4 regions of the Mesorhizobium sp. NZP2077 genome follow, and region 1 is predicted to be linked to each of the others. Evidence: riboswitches for the same ligand, from Rfam matches in the RefSeq annotation. Region 1 holds a riboswitch; each other region holds the start of a gene.
What was found. A riboswitch is a leader RNA that binds a small molecule or an ion and turns the genes downstream of it on or off. The one in region 1 is predicted to bind cobalamin.

Region 1 (3,950 bases):
ATCGGGCGCCAGCAGCGGCAGCCGGATGGCGTCGATGCGGCCCATATGGCCGTACCAGCCCTCGCGGCTTGACCGCTCCTCGATCATGAAGCCGAGCGACAGGCCCGGCATATGGCCGCCGAGCAGTTCGAGCTCCTTGCGGAAGATGATCTCTTCGGCCCGCCGCGCGCAGTTGACGAAGCCGACATCGGTCCATGGCGCGCAGTCATTCAGCCAGCGCAGCATCGACATCATCGGCGTCACGCCGGAGCCGGCCGAGATGAACAGATATTTGGCCGCCGGATGGCTGTGCAGCGAAAAATCGCCATTCGGCCCATAGGCCTTGACGTGCGAGCCGGGCTTCAGGTGATCGAACATCCAGCGCGTGCCGATGCTGCCGGCCTGCGCCTTCACCGTCACCGCGATCGAGAACGGCCGCGACGGCGAGGACGACAGCGTGTAGGTGCGCATCAGCGGCCCGTCCGGTGTCGGCAGTTCCAGCGTCACGAACTGGCCCGGCTTGTAGCGGAACCAGGTCTGGTTGTCGGAGCGGAAGGTGAAGGTCTTGACGTAAGGCGCCTCGTCGCTGACGCCGATCACTTCCAGTACCTGCAGCCTGTCGTTCCAGGGCGCCATCTGGTCGAGATGGCGATAGAGGCCAAGATCAGTCATCGCGTTCATCCCTCAACCTCTCAGGCGACACTGCGCAGCGCCGGCTTGCCATCGTCGGCGAGGCGCGGACCGATGAAGCGGGCGTACCAGTCGACGAACTGGATCACGCCACCCTCATGCAGCTCCGAATAGGGGCCTGGTTCATAGGCCGGCGACAGGATGCCGAAGGCGTTTTCCTCGACGATGCGGCGATCCTGGTCGTTGGTCTCGGTCCAGACATGGGTGAGTTCGGCAAGATCGTAATCGACGCCATCGACCGCATCCTTGTGGACCAGCCATTTGGTCGTCACCGCGGTTTCGGTCGCACTGATCGGCAGCACGCGGAAGGTGACGGCATGGTCGATCAGGATATGGTTCCAAGTCGTCGGGTAGTGATAGTGCATCAAGGTGCCGATGCGGTCGGCCGAGACTGTGTCGGACAGGTTCTTCTTCACCGCCCGCTTGCCGGTCATTGTGTAGCTGACCGCCTCGCGCAGCAGCGGCGCGCGGGTGGCGCGGTATTGTCCGGCCGGGTCGATGCGGAACTTGCTCGGCAGGCCGGCCGCCTCGCACTTCGCCCAGTGCGCCAGCATCTCCGGATCGCTGTCGGCGCCTTGCACGCCGGTCACCGTCGGGGCTTCCGGGAAGGTCTTGCACAACTCCGGGTGATTGCCGGCGCAATGGTAGCACTCGCGGTTGTTTTCCCAGACGAGCTTCCAGTTGCCTTTCTCGACGATCGTGCTCTCGAAGGCGATCTTTGCTTCGCTGAGCCGGTGCGGCTTGAGGTAGGGCTCGATCATCGCCCGCATCGGTGCGAAGTCGGCGGGCTCCTTGGCCAGGCATATGAAGATGTAGCCGGCCACGCTTTCGCAGGCGACCGGCTTCAGGCCGAACTGGCTCTTGTCGAAACCGTCGGCCATCTGGCGGGCAAACAGCAGGCGTCCGTCCAGCTCATAGGTCCACTGGTGGTAAGGACAGACCAGCTTGGCGGCCATGCCCTTGTCGGTGTTGCAGACGCGGCTGCCGCGATGGCGGCAGGAATTGTGGAAGGCGTTGATCTTGCCCTGCTGATCGCGCACCAGCACGACCGGATAATCGCCGATCTGTACGGTGATGAAGCTGCCGGGCTTGGGCAGTTCGCAATCATGGCCGATGAACAGCCAGTCGCGATACCAGATCAGCTCCATGTCCAGTTTGAAGAAATCGGGATCCGTGTAGAACGGCTGCTCGAGCGAGAATCCGTCCCTGCGGCTGTTCAAGAGCTTCAGCATGTCGTCGCGCGTATCCATGTCCTGTCCTCTTCGTTCGCCGCATCGGCCCGAAATCGATCTCGGAAAGCACGATGCGCAAATTCAAAGCCTTGGAGCGCACTTGTGCGTCCAAGTGGACGCACGTCGCTCCAATGACTGATTATGGTGGTGATTGAGGAAGGACCGTACGCAGGCCGGCGAAAGCCGGCATGCGCGATCCGCCTCTTGACCGCCCACCGCGATCAGTCGAGTCTAGAAATCTCGGGCTGGTTTCCGGGCTCTGGAGTGTCCTTGCGGACGATCGCGACACCTTCCCAGGCTTTCGCCCAGTGGTCTCCCGTTGCGACTTGAACTCCACCACCGTTGCGGGGGCAGCGCCGGATTCTGACCGGCTTCCCAATTCTCCGCTCCATCGTCACGAAGCGGCACCTGAGATGACATCATCTAATCACGACAGCGCTTGCGACATCGGCATGAAAGCGACATCGCATCCATGTGGCGCGACACGCATGCGCAACGCTCGGATCAAGGTCAACGGTCACGAGAATCGTTTCGGTGACGGCTGTACCGGCGATCAAAATCGATCCGGAACGTAGAGCCTTCGCAGGCGGCGACAACTATGGCGTCAATGGCGCCAACCAGCCTACCGCGACTCCGGTTGGCAATTCGCGGCACGGCTTCGATCCGTGAAAGCGGCTCGCCGGTCTACAAGCTGCTCAATTCGTCGGGCGACGTGCAGAAGTCCGCCCCTCAGGGCAGCGGCCGGAACCTCTTCGGCCGTTAACAGCCGAAGCTGATGTTCCGAAAAAGAGAGCGGCGGGCCCGGCCCGCCGCTTTTTTGTGTCGCCTTCAGCCAGCAGGACCGGCGGCCTCAGGCTGCTTTTGCTTCCGGCTTTTGAAGCGCGAAGGAATGTCCGTCCGCATCGAAGATATGCAGGTCCTCGGCATTGGCGCTCAGCCGCAGCGTCGAGCCGCGCTTGACCTCGACATTGCCCGGCAGCTTCGTCACCAGCGGCAGGTCGGCGCGGCCGATGTCGACATAGACCAGCTGAACCTCGCCGAGCTGCTCGACATAATCGACTGTTCCCTCGAACAGATAATCCGCGCCTGTGGCGATGATTAGATCCTCCGGTCGCACGCCGAAGCTTACCGCCGCCCCCTTCGCCGAGGCAGGTGTCGTAATCGGCACCGTAGCCTTGCGCCCCCCGACATGGCTGACGACGGTCGGGTTGCCTGATTTGTCGATGGTCGCCGGCAGGATGTTCATGGCCGGTGAGCCGATGAATTGGGCGACGAACAGATTGCCCGGCTTCTTGTAGAGATCCATCGGCGTACCGACTTGCTCGATATGGCCGTCCTTCAACACCACGATGCGGTCGGCCAGCGTCATCGCCTCGACCTGGTCGTGGGTGACGTAGATCATGGTCGTGTTGGGCATCGATTCCTTGAGCTTGGCGATCTCGATACGCGTGGCGACGCGCAGCGCGGCATCAAGGTTAGACAGTGGCTCGTCGAACAGGAACACTTTCGGATTGCGCACGATGGCGCGGCCGATGGCGACGCGCTGGCGCTGCCCGCCCGACATCGCCTTGGGCAGCCGGTCGAGATATTTGGTCAGCTGCAGGATCTCCGCCGCCTGGCGCACGCGCCGGTCGATCTCGGCCTTGTTCTCCTTGCCGATCTTCATCGAGAACGCCATGTTGTCGTAGACGGTCATGTGCGGATAGAGCGCGTAGGACTGGAACACCATGGCGATGCCCCGCTTGGACGGCGGCACGTCATTGACCACTTCGCCGTCGATCTTCAACTCGCCCGACGTGATTTCCTCGAGCCCGGCGATGGAGCGCAGCAAGGTCGACTTGCCGCAGCCCGACGGACCGACGAAGACGATGAACTCGCCCGATTTGATATCGAGGTCGATGCCATGGAGAATGTTGAGATTGCCGTAGGACTTCTTCACTTGTCTCAGATTGACATCGGCCATTGGTTTCCTCCCAGTGATTTCCTCAAAGATTTCAGTCGATACGTCCGAACCAGGCGCCGTAGCCGCCAAGCTCGATCGAACCGGGG
Region 2 (3,950 bases), 2.2 Mb from region 1:
GATGGATGATTTCACCGCATCCGCCGGACTGACTCGCGGCGCGCTCTATCACCATTTTGGCGACAAGAAGGGGCTGCTGGAGGCGGTTATCGCAGAAATCGATGGCGAGATGGCGGCCCGGGTGAATGAGGTCGCGTCGAAAGCGCCGACTCGCTGGCAGCATTTCGTCGACGAATGCACGACCTATATCGAAATGGCGCTGGAGCCGGAAATCCAGCGCATCATGTTCCGCGACGGTCCGGCCGTTCTTGGAGATCCGGCACAATGGTCGAATGCCAATGCCTGCGTCGGTTCAATGACCGATCATCTGATCGCGCTGCAAGAGGAAGGGGTGGTCGTCCCCAGCGTCGACCCCGAGACTGCCGCACGGTTGATCAATGGCGCCAGCAGCCAGGCGGCGCAGCGGATCGCCAATTCGAACGACCCCGAAGCGACGTCGAAGAAGGTGGTGGCGGCGTTCAAGCAATTGCTGGAGGGGCTGCTCAGGAAACCAGGTTCATAACAGAACTAAAATCCCCGTTCGGCGCCTCGCTGGCCACCCCCGATTGACAATCTTTGGGGTGAGCGCATCCTCCGCAGCCATCTCTGAGGGGAGATTCGGGCCATGTGGGATTTCGAGATCGGCCGGTCGGTGTCCATCATGATCAGGACCTGGCCTTTCATTGTCTTTCGCATGATCATCTATTTCGGCATCACGCTGGCCTACATCGTGGCAACCGGCACCGGCGCCTCCGTCGGCTATGGCGTCGGCCATATCTCCACCGATCCCGACGGGCCTATGTCTTTTGCCCTGTGGGGTGGCGTGGTCGGTTTCGGCATCGTTTCGATCGCCGTCTACTGGATCCGCGAATACATCCTCTACGTTGTCAAGGCCGGCCATATCGCCGTCATGGTCCATCTGATCGATGGCCGGGATGTTCCTGATGGCCAGAACCAGATCGCCTATGCAAAGCAGGTCGTCACCGAGCGTTTTGCCGAGGCCAACATCCTTTTTGTCGTCGACCAGCTGGTCAAGGGCGCCATCCGTGCCATCACCGGCCTGCTCGGCGGCATCGCCGCCTTCCTGCCGATCCCGGGCCTGAGTGGTCTGGTCTCGTTCCTCAACACGGTGATCCGCCTGTCGCTGACCTATGTCGACGAGATCATTCTCGGCTACAACATCCGCATCAATTCGTCCTCGCCCTTCGAGACGGCGCGGCAAGCCGTTGTGCTCTACGCCCAGAACGGCAAGATCATGGTCAAGAACGCCGTCTGGCTGGCAGTCATCATGTGGGGCGTCTCTTTCGTCATCTTCCTGCTGATGCTGGCCCCTGCCGCCGCCATTTTGTTCATGATGCCCGGGCAGCTGGCTGGCTGGGCCTTCGTGCTCGCCATCGTCTTCGCCTGGGCCTTCAAGGCGGCCTTCATCGAACCCTTCGCCATCGCTTGCCTGATGCAGGTCTATTTCAAGACCATCGCCGGCCAGGTGCCCGATCCGGCCTGGGACGCCCGATTGGCCGAGGCGTCGTCGAAGTTCAGGGAGTTGAAGGACAAGGCGCTGGCCTCGTTCGGCGGCTCGCGCTGGGGTCCGGCTGGCGCGACGCGCTGATCGGCGGGCTGCGCCGGCGCAATGGCAGCGATGTTGAGGTCCGCCACGGCTGACTTGAGCTGCGCCTCGCCTTGCCCGCAAAACGTCTCGCTCATGATCAGTTCGGGCAGCGGCAGGCGTCGGCCCCAGCCATGCGTTTCGAGGTCCGGTTTCGGTGCGAACTCGGAAACATGGCCGACGCAGAGATAGGCGATCGGCGTCACGTGCTCGGGAATCGACAGCAGGCCTTTCAGCGCTTGCGGCTCGATGATGCTGACCCAGCCGACACCGACGCCTTCGGCACGCGCGGCCAGCCAGAAATTCTGCACCGCGCAGACCGTGCTGTAGAGATCCATCTCCGGATTGTGCCAGCGTCCCAGCGGCGAACCCTGCGAGCGCCGGCGGTCGCAGGTGATGCAGATGTTGAGCGCGCTTTCGCAGATGCCTTCGAGCTTGAGCTTGCGGTAGAGCGCCTGTTTGTCTTCTTCGATTTCAGGCAGTTCCTGTTCTCGCGCGGCCAGGAACAGGTCGCGCACCTCCGCCCGTCGCGCGGCATCGCGGATGACAATGAAATTCCACGGCTGCATGAAACCGACAGACGGCGCGTGATGGGCGGCAAGCAGCAGCCGCGCCAGCACCTCATCATCGAGTGCGGTGGGGAGGAAATGGCTGCGGACATCGCGCCGCGTGAACATGGCGCGGTAGACCGCGTCGCGCGCCATCTGGTCAAATCCGTCGCCCACAGGAGCGGTCATAGAATCCGGCATCGCTTGTCCCCTTGCGATTGCAGTCCATGTCCGCCGCCTGACCATGCGGATGACGATGCCTGCCAGGCCGGTCTTCTGGCTTGGGATCAACCCGCGTCCGGTGCCTTCCCGTCATCGACAGTGGCATTTACCGGCGCGGTCCCCCTCACAGCGTTGGGCACGCCACGGAGTTCAACCGTGTTCCCGATTCTCCCGCTTGCGGCGGGCACCAGGCAGTGGCCGCGACCTTACGCCGAAGCGCCGGCAGCGCCAATCCCCGCAGCGACGCCAATGGACGCAGGCATGATTTTCCCCAGCCATCAAGCGGCAACGCATGGCCATCGTGGCGCCGGGGCACTAGATAGGGAGCATGACAACCCGTCTTTACACCCACCCGATCTTTCTTGAGCACATCACACCGCCCGGTCACCCCGAGCGGCCGGACCGCTTGCGCGCCATTGAGCGCGTGCTCGACGACGAGGCCTTCGCCGCGCTTGACCGCGTCAAGGCGCCGGAGGGCGACGAGGCCACGATCCTCTACGCCCATCCCGCCGATTTCGTCGCCCGCATCCGCGCTGCCATTCCCGAAGAGGGCCTTGCCCGCGTCGATGCCGACACCACCGCCAGCCCGAAGAGCTGGCAAGCGGTGATCACCGCGATCGGTGCCGCCAACGCCGCCGTCGATGATGTTTTTTCAGGCCGTGCCGACAATGTCTTCGTTGCCGCGCGGCCGCCTGGACACCATGCCGAAAAAACGACGGCGATGGGCTTCTGCTTCTTCAACACGGCGGCGATTGCGGCGCGCTATGCGCAGAAGAAGCATGGCGTCGAGCGCGTCGCGGTTGTCGATTGGGACGTGCACCATGGCAACGGCACGCAGGATATTTTCTGGGACGATCCGTCGGTGCTCTATTGTTCGACGCACCAGATGCCGCTCTATCCCGGCACCGGCGCGAAGAGCGAGACTGGCGCCGGCAACATCGTCAACGCGCCCTTAGCGCCGCAGACCGGCAGCGATGTGTTTCGTGATGCCTTCCTGTCGCGCGTGCTGCCGGCGCTCGACAATTTCGCGCCCGATCTGATTATCATTTCGGCCGGCTTCGACGCGCATCACCGCGACCCGCTGGCCGAAATCAACCTGACCGAAGACGATTTCGACTGGGCGACGGGCCAGCTGATGCAGCGTGCGGCCCGCCACAGCGGCAACAGGCTCGTCAGCCTGCTCGAGGGCGGCTACGATCTGCAGGGACTGGCATTTTCGGTCGCCGCCCATGTCGGCCGACTGATGAAAGGATAAACGATGGCTGCTGAGACCAACGAAGACGTCAAGGCGATGAGCTTCGAGCAGGCACTCGACGCGCTGGAGAAGATCGTCGATGATCTGGAGCGTGGCGACGTGGCGCTCGACCAGTCGATCAAGATCTATGAGCGCGGCGAGGCGCTGAAGGCGCATTGCGACCGGCTGCTGAAGGCCGCCGAGGACAAGGTCGAGAAGATCAGGCTGTCGCGCGACGGCAAGCCGGTCGGAACCGAGCCGCTCGACGCTGACTGAGTCACGGTCGCGAATGACGGTCTTGCCTTACCGGTTTTTGGACACGATCATGGTTGAGGGTTAAGCTCGCCCGATTGAAACGGCT
Region 3 (3,950 bases), 3.2 Mb from region 1:
GTTGAGACGCCCGGCGTCATCGCGAAAACGGCGCGCCAGGGCATTGTCCGGCACGATACCTTGCCCGACTTCGTTTGAAACCACGAACCAAGGCCCGCGCGGCCACGACAGCACATCCGCCAACCGCCGGCATTCCAGCTCAAGTTCGTGATCGGCCAGCATGTGATTGGTCAGCCACAGCGTCAGGCAGTCGACCAGCACCGGCTGGTTGTCTGGCAGGGCCTCAATCGCGCCGGCAAGGTCGAGCGGCGCGTCGATGGTCGTCCAGCCCTCGCCGCGCCGCGAGCGGTGCAGCGCGATGCGCTCGCGCATCTCGTCGTCATAGGCTTGCGCGGTGGCAATATAAATCCATGGTGACGGCAACTCCGTCGCCAGGGTTTCGGCGTGCCCGCTCTTTCCGGAGCGCGCACCGCCGATGATGAAGGTCAGCTTGCCGCGATCAGGCAAAGCTGTCGCGCAGGCTGGTCGCGGTGCCGGTGAAGCGTCCGCGCACCACGCCGACGACGGCGCCAAGCACCAGCCAGAACACCAGATTGGTCACCGTCACCGCCACCACGAACTGGTGATGCAGACCTTCGGGAATTGCTGTCTCGTAACTGCCGGGCTGCGGCGCGCCGACAATATGCGGCGCGACGATCAAGGCCACGGCCAGGATCGCCAGCGGCAGCGACTTGCGGAACGCGATCAGGCCGAGCCCGGCTGCGGTCGCCGCCACCGTTGCCCACCACCAGATCTGGCGCTGCGTCAGATCGGCCGCAGGCATGGCCGGCAGTTCCGGCGGCAGACCGAGACCAGGCGCCAGCGTGAACACGGCAAAGCCGGCCAGGCCCCAGAACACGCCCTGGCGCCAGGTGCCGATGCCACCAGCGAATTCCGAAACAGCGACCAGGATCAGCGCAAAGCCGATGCCGGTGACGATATTGGCAAGCACGCTGAAGGCGAAACGCTCGAAACCGTCCGCCGGCGTCCAACCCTCGTCTTCCGCCGGAGCAGTCGCTTCGGCCAGGGCCGGCGCCGCAGTGCTCATGGCATTCCCCGCCGGGGCGGCCGTGCTCATGGCAGTGGTATCCGTTGCGGCCGGTGCCGCGGCATGGTCGTGCTTGTGGCCACCGCCGGCCTGTTCGTAGACTTCCGCCTTCAGGATCAGCGGCACGGTGGCATAGGCCTGCATGCAGGCGAGGACGACGCCAGCCACGAGCCCTGCGATCGCCGCGATGAACACGACGTTGCGAAACAGGTTCATGATGTTAGATCCTCGTCAGTGGCAGGGGAACGCCATCGAATGGCGATAGTCGTGAGCCGCATTGTGGATCGCATCGATATGCGAGAAGCCGACAAAGCCCATCACGAAAATGCCGAGAAACGCAGCAAGAGCGAGCTGCATGAAGCGCGACTGCGAGGAGACGGAGGCACCGAGGGAGACGGAAGCGGTAGTCATATCTTGTCCTTTCACCCTCCACCCGAGGGCCTGTCAGTTTTGCCGTCGTCGGCAGGTCTCCTGGCTCGCGGATCAGCGCCCTTCTCCACCTTCCCGAAGACGAATCTTCAGTGGCATATGGAGAGGACTACCGCACACAGTTGCGGGGGCAGCCACGGCATTGGGCAACAAACGAGCCCGCACCGCATTCCCTCTTGGCTCCAAAACGGAACCGACGACCATGTGACTATAGGGAAAATCACGACACGCGGCAAACCAAATTCCGCCGGCAATCAGCGCGATTGCGCCATGCCGACAAGTCAGGTGGTCCTGGGCACGACAATTGACAATTGCACCGGCCGGGTGTCGGCTGGCGTCCTCACAGGAAGCCAGCCATGCAGCCCATTGCGAGCGAGCGCGATCCCTATAACGGCCTGACCCAGGCCGAACCCACGCTGCCCTCATCGGCCTATTGGGATGCGGCGGCCTATCAGCGTGACCTTGATGCCATCTGGTACAAAAACTGGCTGCTTGTCTGCCGCGAGACCGATCTGGCCCAGCCGCTGGCCTTCCGCCGATTCCGCATCGGCACGCAGGATATCATCGTGCTGCGCGACGACACCGGCGAGCTGCGCGCCTTCCACAACACCTGCCGCCATCGCGGCTCGCAGCTGTGCCAGGAGAGCGAGGGCCGGCTGAAGGCGCGGCTGATCACATGCCCCTACCATGCCTGGTCCTATTCGCTGCGCGGTGACCTCGTGCGCGTGCCGTCGAAATCGCTGCCGGACGGCTTCGACAAGGCCGACCACCCGCTTTATCGCGTCGCGCTGTCGGTGTGGCGCGGCTTCGTGTTCATCAATCTGCACGAGGACGCGTTACTGGAGAACGCGGGCGGCTCGGCGCAGGCATCCTTCGATCCCGCCTCCGGCAATCTCGGCAACTGGCCGCTGGAAACGCTGGTCTCAGGCCATGTGCTGCGCAAGGTGATGAACTGCAACTGGAAGATTTTTTGGGAAAACTTCAACGAGTGCCTGCACTGCCCGGGCGTCCACAAGGACCTGTCGCGGCTGGTGCCGATCTATGGCCGCGGCCTGATGAGCCGGCATGACGATCCCGAATGGACGCGCCATGCCGACAATGACGCGCCGGAGTTTTCCGGTGGCCTGCGCGCCGGCGCCGAAACCTGGTCGCGCGATGGCCGGACGCACGGGCCGGTCTTCTCGGGGTTGACGCCAGCCGAACGCGCCGCCGGCCAGACCTATGCCACCAGCCTGCCCTCGATGTTCATCGTCGGTCATGTCGATTATGTCAGGACCGTGCGCCTGTTGCCGCTCGGCCCCGAGCAGACGGAGCTTGTCGCCGAATGGCTGTTCGCGCCCGAGGCGCTGGCCGCGACAGACATCGACAACATCGTCGCCTTCGGCACACAGGTGCTGGAAGAGGATGCGGCGATCTGCGAGGTCAACCAGAGGGGCCTGCGCTCGATGCGCCACCAATCTGGCGTGCTGATGCCCGAGGAATATGACCTGCACCGCTTCCACAATTGGGTGCGCGAGCGCCACGCGGCGCTTTGGTCAATGCCCTGATCGTCAGAGAGACTTCGGCAGGTAACGCCACGTCACGAAGCCGCAAACCGCCGCCAGCAGGCTGAGCGTGATGAACACCGAGCCCAGTCCGAAAAAGATCAGCACTACGGAATAAACCAGCGGCGGCGTCAGCTCGGAAAAATCGAGATAGGTGCGGTAGACCGCCGCCATCTGCGCCCGCTCATAGGAGCGCACCGAGCGCATGAAGGCGGTCGAGCCCAGCGCGTCGAGCGCAATGGTGAAGAACGCGCCACCGAGCAGAAAGGCGCCGGTCAGCAACGGCGCTGTCGCTCCCACCGTGCCCGCCGCCAGCAGCATCGCCGACATGGCGAAATAGGCAAAGGTCATGGTCTTGCGGCCGCCAAAGCGCTTTCCGGCCTTGCCCCAGAAGATCGCCATGAACAGCAGCGCATTGCCGGCCGAGACCAGCAGGCCGCCGGCCAGCTTCCCCTCGCCGGTGATGACCATGAACAGCGGTCCATAGACGAAGAACGTCGACCAGAAGCAGGACCGGCCAAAGGCGATCAGCCAGGCGAGCCTCAATCTGGGCTGGGCGACGAAGCGGCCGATATTGGCGAGCGGATTGGCCGGCCGGGTCTTGCCCGGCCGGATCGACTGGTTGTCGCCCAGCCGATAGGTCCAGAACAGCGCCAGCAGGGCCAGCGCGAACACCGCCACCGCGCCATGCGCGGCATAGATGCCGAAGCGCGTGTAGAGGAAGATGCCGAGCGTCGGCCCGCCGGTCCAGGCAAACATCGACCACGCCATGCGCAGCGATTCAGCCTGCATGAAGTCGGTCTTGCGGATGTGGTCCATGATGTAGAGGTTGAGCGTGATGGAGAGCGCGCTGGCGCCCATGACGCGGCACAGCATGCCCGCCAGTTGCCCCGCAAGCGTGTGGGTGACGAAGAACAGCGAACCGATAGCAAGCAGGCAGGCGCCCGCAG
Region 4 (3,950 bases), 3.1 Mb from region 1:
ACCAGTCGTAGCCGCCGAGGATGCGCACCAGGATGATTTTGGCGTGGCGGGCGACGCTGTCGACCCAAAGGTCGACGGACATGGGGTGGCGCAGGTCGCGTAGCGCCGCCAGCCGCATCGAGGGCAGGCGGCCGGCATCCGCCTTCCACGCGGCTGCAAGGCCGGCGAGGTCGCTGTCGGTGAAGGACAGGGCCACGATATCCGCCGGCGTCTGCCGCAGATCGACCGGCTCGGCGAGATCGTCGAGCGAGGCGGAGGTCGTGGTTAGGATGTGCATCGCGGCCCGTGTCTGAAATCAGCCGGCGAGTATACGCTCGATTGCCGGGCGGTTCAGCCCCTTGAGGCCGATGACGACGAGGCGTGAGCGGCGGTCGTCCTCAGCCGTCCAGGCGCGGTCGTAGTAATGATTGACGCGCGGGCCGACGGCCTGCAGCAAAAGCCGCATCGGCTTGCCGCCGACCTCGACGAAGCCTTTCACGCGCAGCACGTTTTCCTGTTCGGCGGCGGTGGCGACACGCTTTGCCAGCTCGTCGGGATTGGCGACCGAGGCAATGTCGACGATGAAGGTGTCGAAGTCGTCATGCTCGTGGTCGAAGGCGCCGTCATGATGGGACTTGCGGTTTTCGATATCGTCCTCGACGGCGAGCCCGAGGCCGAGCAGCACCGAGGAATCGACCTTGCCATGCGACGTCGGCACGATTTTTACCGCGCGGGCGGAATGTTCATTGATGATGGCGTTGGCGCGGGCCGAACCGGCGGCATCCATCAGGTCGCTCTTCGACAGGATGATCAGGTCGGCACAGGCGATCTGGTCCTCGAACACCTCCTCGACCGGGTCGTCATGGTCGAGTGAGTCGTCGGCAGTCCTCTGCGCCTGCAAGGCGTCGATGTCGTTGGCGACGCGGCCTTCGGCCAGCGCCGGGCCGTCGACCACGGCGATCACGCCGTCGACGGTCACGCGGCTCTTCACCGTCGGCCACTGAAAAGCCTGGACCAGCGGCTTGGGCAGGGCCAGGCCCGAGGTTTCGATCAGGATATGGTCGACCTTCGGCGTCAGCGACAGGATCTTGTCGAGCGCCGGCACGAAATCGTCGGCGACGGTACAGCAGATGCAGCCATTGGCCAGTTCGACGATGTTTTCCTCGGGGCAGGTGTCGATGCCGCAGCCTTTCAAAATCTCCCCGTCGATGCCGATGTCGCCGAACTCGTTGACGATAATGGCAATGCGCTTGCCGCCGGCGTTTTCCAGGAGGTGGCGAACCAGCGTCGTCTTGCCGGCGCCGAGAAAGCCGGTGACGACGGTGCAGGGTACACGGGAGACGGAAGCGCTCATGGTTGGTCCTTCAGCATGTCGAGAGGTGGAATACGCGCCACGAGGCCGCGCTTGAGGGAATCAGGCCGGCCGCGCCATGGGATGAGGCCGTCCGTCGAAGTGGCGAAGAGCTTTGCGCCAGTGACGAGGTCGGCGCCACTGGTCAGGGTCAGGTCGCCAAACACATAGCTCCAGCAGCCATCGCGCAGGATGGCCGCACTGAGACGGCGCTTGCAATTGCCGAGGCATTCGACCGTGCGAACGCGGATCGTGTCGGCCGCTGCGGCTTGGCGCGTATCTTCGGCCAAAAGTTCGCCGGCACGCGGATGGGCATCCGAGCCGGTTTCATCGCGGCAGGAGGCGCAGACAATGACGGTGACGCCGGCCAAAGCATCGCCATCGGCGGACGGAATATCCGCTGTGCCAGCCGAAAAACTGCTGTAGTGGTCCAAAAACCGGGCTCCTTGCCCGGAAACCCGCCGGGCGATCGGATTATCTTGTCGCAGACGGCAGGTCTCCTGGCTCGCGAGTCATCGCCTTGGGTGCCGCCTTCCCGGGAACCTCCCAGTGGCTTTCGGCCTTGGCTCTTCGCTTACAGTTGCGGGGACAGCCGCGGATTTGGGGTTTTGTCCCGCACCGCATTCCCTCTTAGCCCTTGCCGTTGCGGGCAAGGGACCGTCTGGAGCGGATTTAGGCTTTTGCAGGCGGCGGTGTCAACGCGCGGCTACGACACCGCCATGTCGGCCAGCGCCGGGCCCAGATCGCCGGCGGGGGTCACTTCCATCCGTTCAAGGCCGAGCCAGCCCTGCATCTGCTTCAATTCCTCGAAGAGTTGCGCCGCGGTTTCAGGCGGCGCGCCGGGCTCGGGGTAGGCCGCGTGCACGCGCAGGACGCTCGCCGGGCGGTCGGCCTTGAGGTCGACGCGTGCGACGATCCTGTCGCCGAGCAGGAAGGGCAGGACGTAATAGCCGTATTGCCGCTTTTCGGCCGGTGTGTAGATCTCGATGCGGTAGTGGAAATCGAACAGCCGCTCCGAGCGCGATCGTTCGAAGACGACCGGATCGAACGGCGCCAGCAAGGCGCGGGCCTCGATTTTTCGGGGCAAACGGGCGTCCCTGTGAAGGTAAGCCGGCTTGTCCCAGCCTTCGACGCGCACCGGCACCAGTTCGCCGGTCTCGACCAGTTCCTCCAGCCGGCCCTTCATGTCGGCCGGCGACAGGCGGAAATAGTCGCGCAAATCGCCTGATGTCGCGACGCCGTGGGCGCGGGCCGAAATGCGCAGCAATTCGCGATGCGCGTCCTCGGGGGCCGGTACCGGCAGGTCGAGGATCGCTTGCGGCAGCACGCGCTCCGGCAGGTCGTAGAAGCGCTCGAAGCCGCGGCGGTGCGCCGTGGTGATGCGCCCGGCCCAGAACAGCCATTCGAAGGCGTGCTTGGCATGGCTCCAGCCCCACCAACCACCCGAACCCTTCTGGCCCTCGAGCGCCGAAGCAGCGATCGGGCCGCGCGCGACGACCTCGCGGTAGATCTCTTCTATATAGGCGGCGTGCTCGCGGCCCCATTTGGCCAGCCCCAGATACATCTCGTCGCCTTGCTCGGCGCGCTGCATGCGCCAGCGCATCAGCGGGTAGGTCTCGACCGGCAGGAAGGAGGCCTCGTGCGCCCAGTATTCGAACACCGTGCGCTTGCGTGTCACGGCGGCATTGTCGAGCAGGGCGAGAGGGTAGGGGCCGAGGCGCGAATAGAGCGGCATATAATGCGCGCGCACCACCGCGCTGACGGAATCGATCTGCAGCAGGCCGGTGCGGGAGAGGACACGGGCGAAGTGGCGGCGATCGGGCGTACCATTTGGGCGGGGAGCGAGAAATCCCTGAGCGGCGAGCGCGATGCGCCGGGCCATGGCAAGCGAGATCTTTTCCTTCATTCGGATGCGACTCTTATGGCTCGTTTGCCGTCATACAGACGGGTGATTCCAGCCCATGCTAGCAGGGTTTTGGCGGTAACCCTGTCAGGAGACAAAAGTGGAGTACAAAATGAAGGAAATCAAACAGGAGCTGATCGGACCAGTTTAGCGCGACATGCCGTCCAGGCCGGTGTTTTGAACAAGGTTTGACTTGCTTCGCTGGAAGTGCTGCGCTAACCCTCGCCGCGTTGCAGCATAGGCTCCTTAAAACGGTTCAGCGGTTAAACTGTCACGCTTCCGCATTAAGGTCCGGTGCTGTAATCAAAGTGGATTGGCTCCAACGGAAAGCCGAGCATGAACGCACTCCTCAGTTCGTACCTGCCCATCGTCCTGTTCATCGGCGTGGCACTGGTCGTCGGCCTGGCGCTGCTGGCCGCACCGTTCCTGGTGGCCTACCGCAATCCCGATCCCGAAAAGCTTTCCGCCTACGAGTGCGGTTTCAACTCGTTCGACGACGCCCGCATGAAATTCGACATCCGTTTCTACCTGGTGTCGATCCTGTTCATCATCTTCGACCTGGAAGTGGCCTTCCTGTTTCCCTGGGCCGTATCCTTCTCGAAGATCGGCATGCTCGGCTTCTGGTCGATGATGGTGTTTTTGGCAGTGCTGACCATCGGCTTTGCCTATGAATGGAAAAAAGGAGCGCTGGAATGGGATTGAACGACAGTTCAGGCA

Region 2: it holds a riboswitch for cobalamin, as region 1 does, so the genes downstream of both, bluB (5,6-dimethylbenzimidazole synthase) here and HGP13_RS01865 (aromatic ring-hydroxylating dioxygenase subunit alpha) in region 1, are expected to answer to the same signal.
Region 3: it holds a riboswitch for cobalamin, as region 1 does, so the genes downstream of both, HGP13_RS18025 (CbtB domain-containing protein) here and HGP13_RS01865 (aromatic ring-hydroxylating dioxygenase subunit alpha) in region 1, are expected to answer to the same signal.
Region 4: it holds a riboswitch for cobalamin, as region 1 does, so the genes downstream of both, HGP13_RS17475 (DUF1636 family protein) here and HGP13_RS01865 (aromatic ring-hydroxylating dioxygenase subunit alpha) in region 1, are expected to answer to the same signal.

Annotation. Positions count from the first base shown of each region.
Region 1 is NZ_CP051293.1:413,339-417,288, reverse strand. It holds gene HGP13_RS01870 (hybrid-cluster NAD(P)-dependent oxidoreductase) at 1-651, opposite strand, end outside; gene HGP13_RS01865 (aromatic ring-hydroxylating dioxygenase subunit alpha) at 672-1,919, opposite strand; cobalamin riboswitch at 2,127-2,328, opposite strand; partial or broken gene HGP13_RS01860 (DUF680 domain-containing protein) at 2,427-2,664, shown strand; gene ugpC (sn-glycerol-3-phosphate ABC transporter ATP-binding protein UgpC) at 2,752-3,864, opposite strand; gene HGP13_RS01850 (alpha-glucosidase family protein) at 3,896-3,950, opposite strand, start outside.
Region 2 is NZ_CP051293.1:5,523,328-5,527,277, reverse strand. It holds gene HGP13_RS27695 (TetR/AcrR family transcriptional regulator) at 1-502, shown strand, start outside; gene HGP13_RS27690 (hypothetical protein) at 605-1,588, shown strand; partial or broken gene bluB (5,6-dimethylbenzimidazole synthase) at 1,705-2,289, opposite strand; cobalamin riboswitch at 2,382-2,562, opposite strand; gene HGP13_RS27680 (histone deacetylase family protein) at 2,684-3,610, shown strand; gene HGP13_RS27675 (exodeoxyribonuclease VII small subunit) at 3,614-3,865, shown strand.
Region 3 is NZ_CP051293.1:3,623,904-3,627,853, reverse strand. It holds gene cobU (bifunctional adenosylcobinamide kinase/adenosylcobinamide-phosphate guanylyltransferase) at 1-447, opposite strand, end outside; gene HGP13_RS18030 (CbtA family protein) at 440-1,243, opposite strand; gene HGP13_RS18025 (CbtB domain-containing protein) at 1,259-1,438, opposite strand; cobalamin riboswitch at 1,471-1,669, opposite strand; gene HGP13_RS18020 (aromatic ring-hydroxylating dioxygenase subunit alpha) at 1,813-3,003, shown strand; gene HGP13_RS18015 (MFS transporter) at 3,007-3,950, opposite strand, start outside.
Region 4 is NZ_CP051293.1:3,534,738-3,538,687, forward strand. It holds gene cobN (cobaltochelatase subunit CobN) at 1-277, opposite strand, end outside; gene cobW (cobalamin biosynthesis protein CobW) at 296-1,333, opposite strand; gene HGP13_RS17475 (DUF1636 family protein) at 1,330-1,764, opposite strand; cobalamin riboswitch at 1,803-2,007, opposite strand; gene HGP13_RS17480 (winged helix-turn-helix domain-containing protein) at 2,037-3,236, opposite strand; gene HGP13_RS17485 (NADH-quinone oxidoreductase subunit A) at 3,570-3,935, shown strand; gene HGP13_RS17490 (NADH-quinone oxidoreductase subunit B) at 3,926-3,950, shown strand, end outside.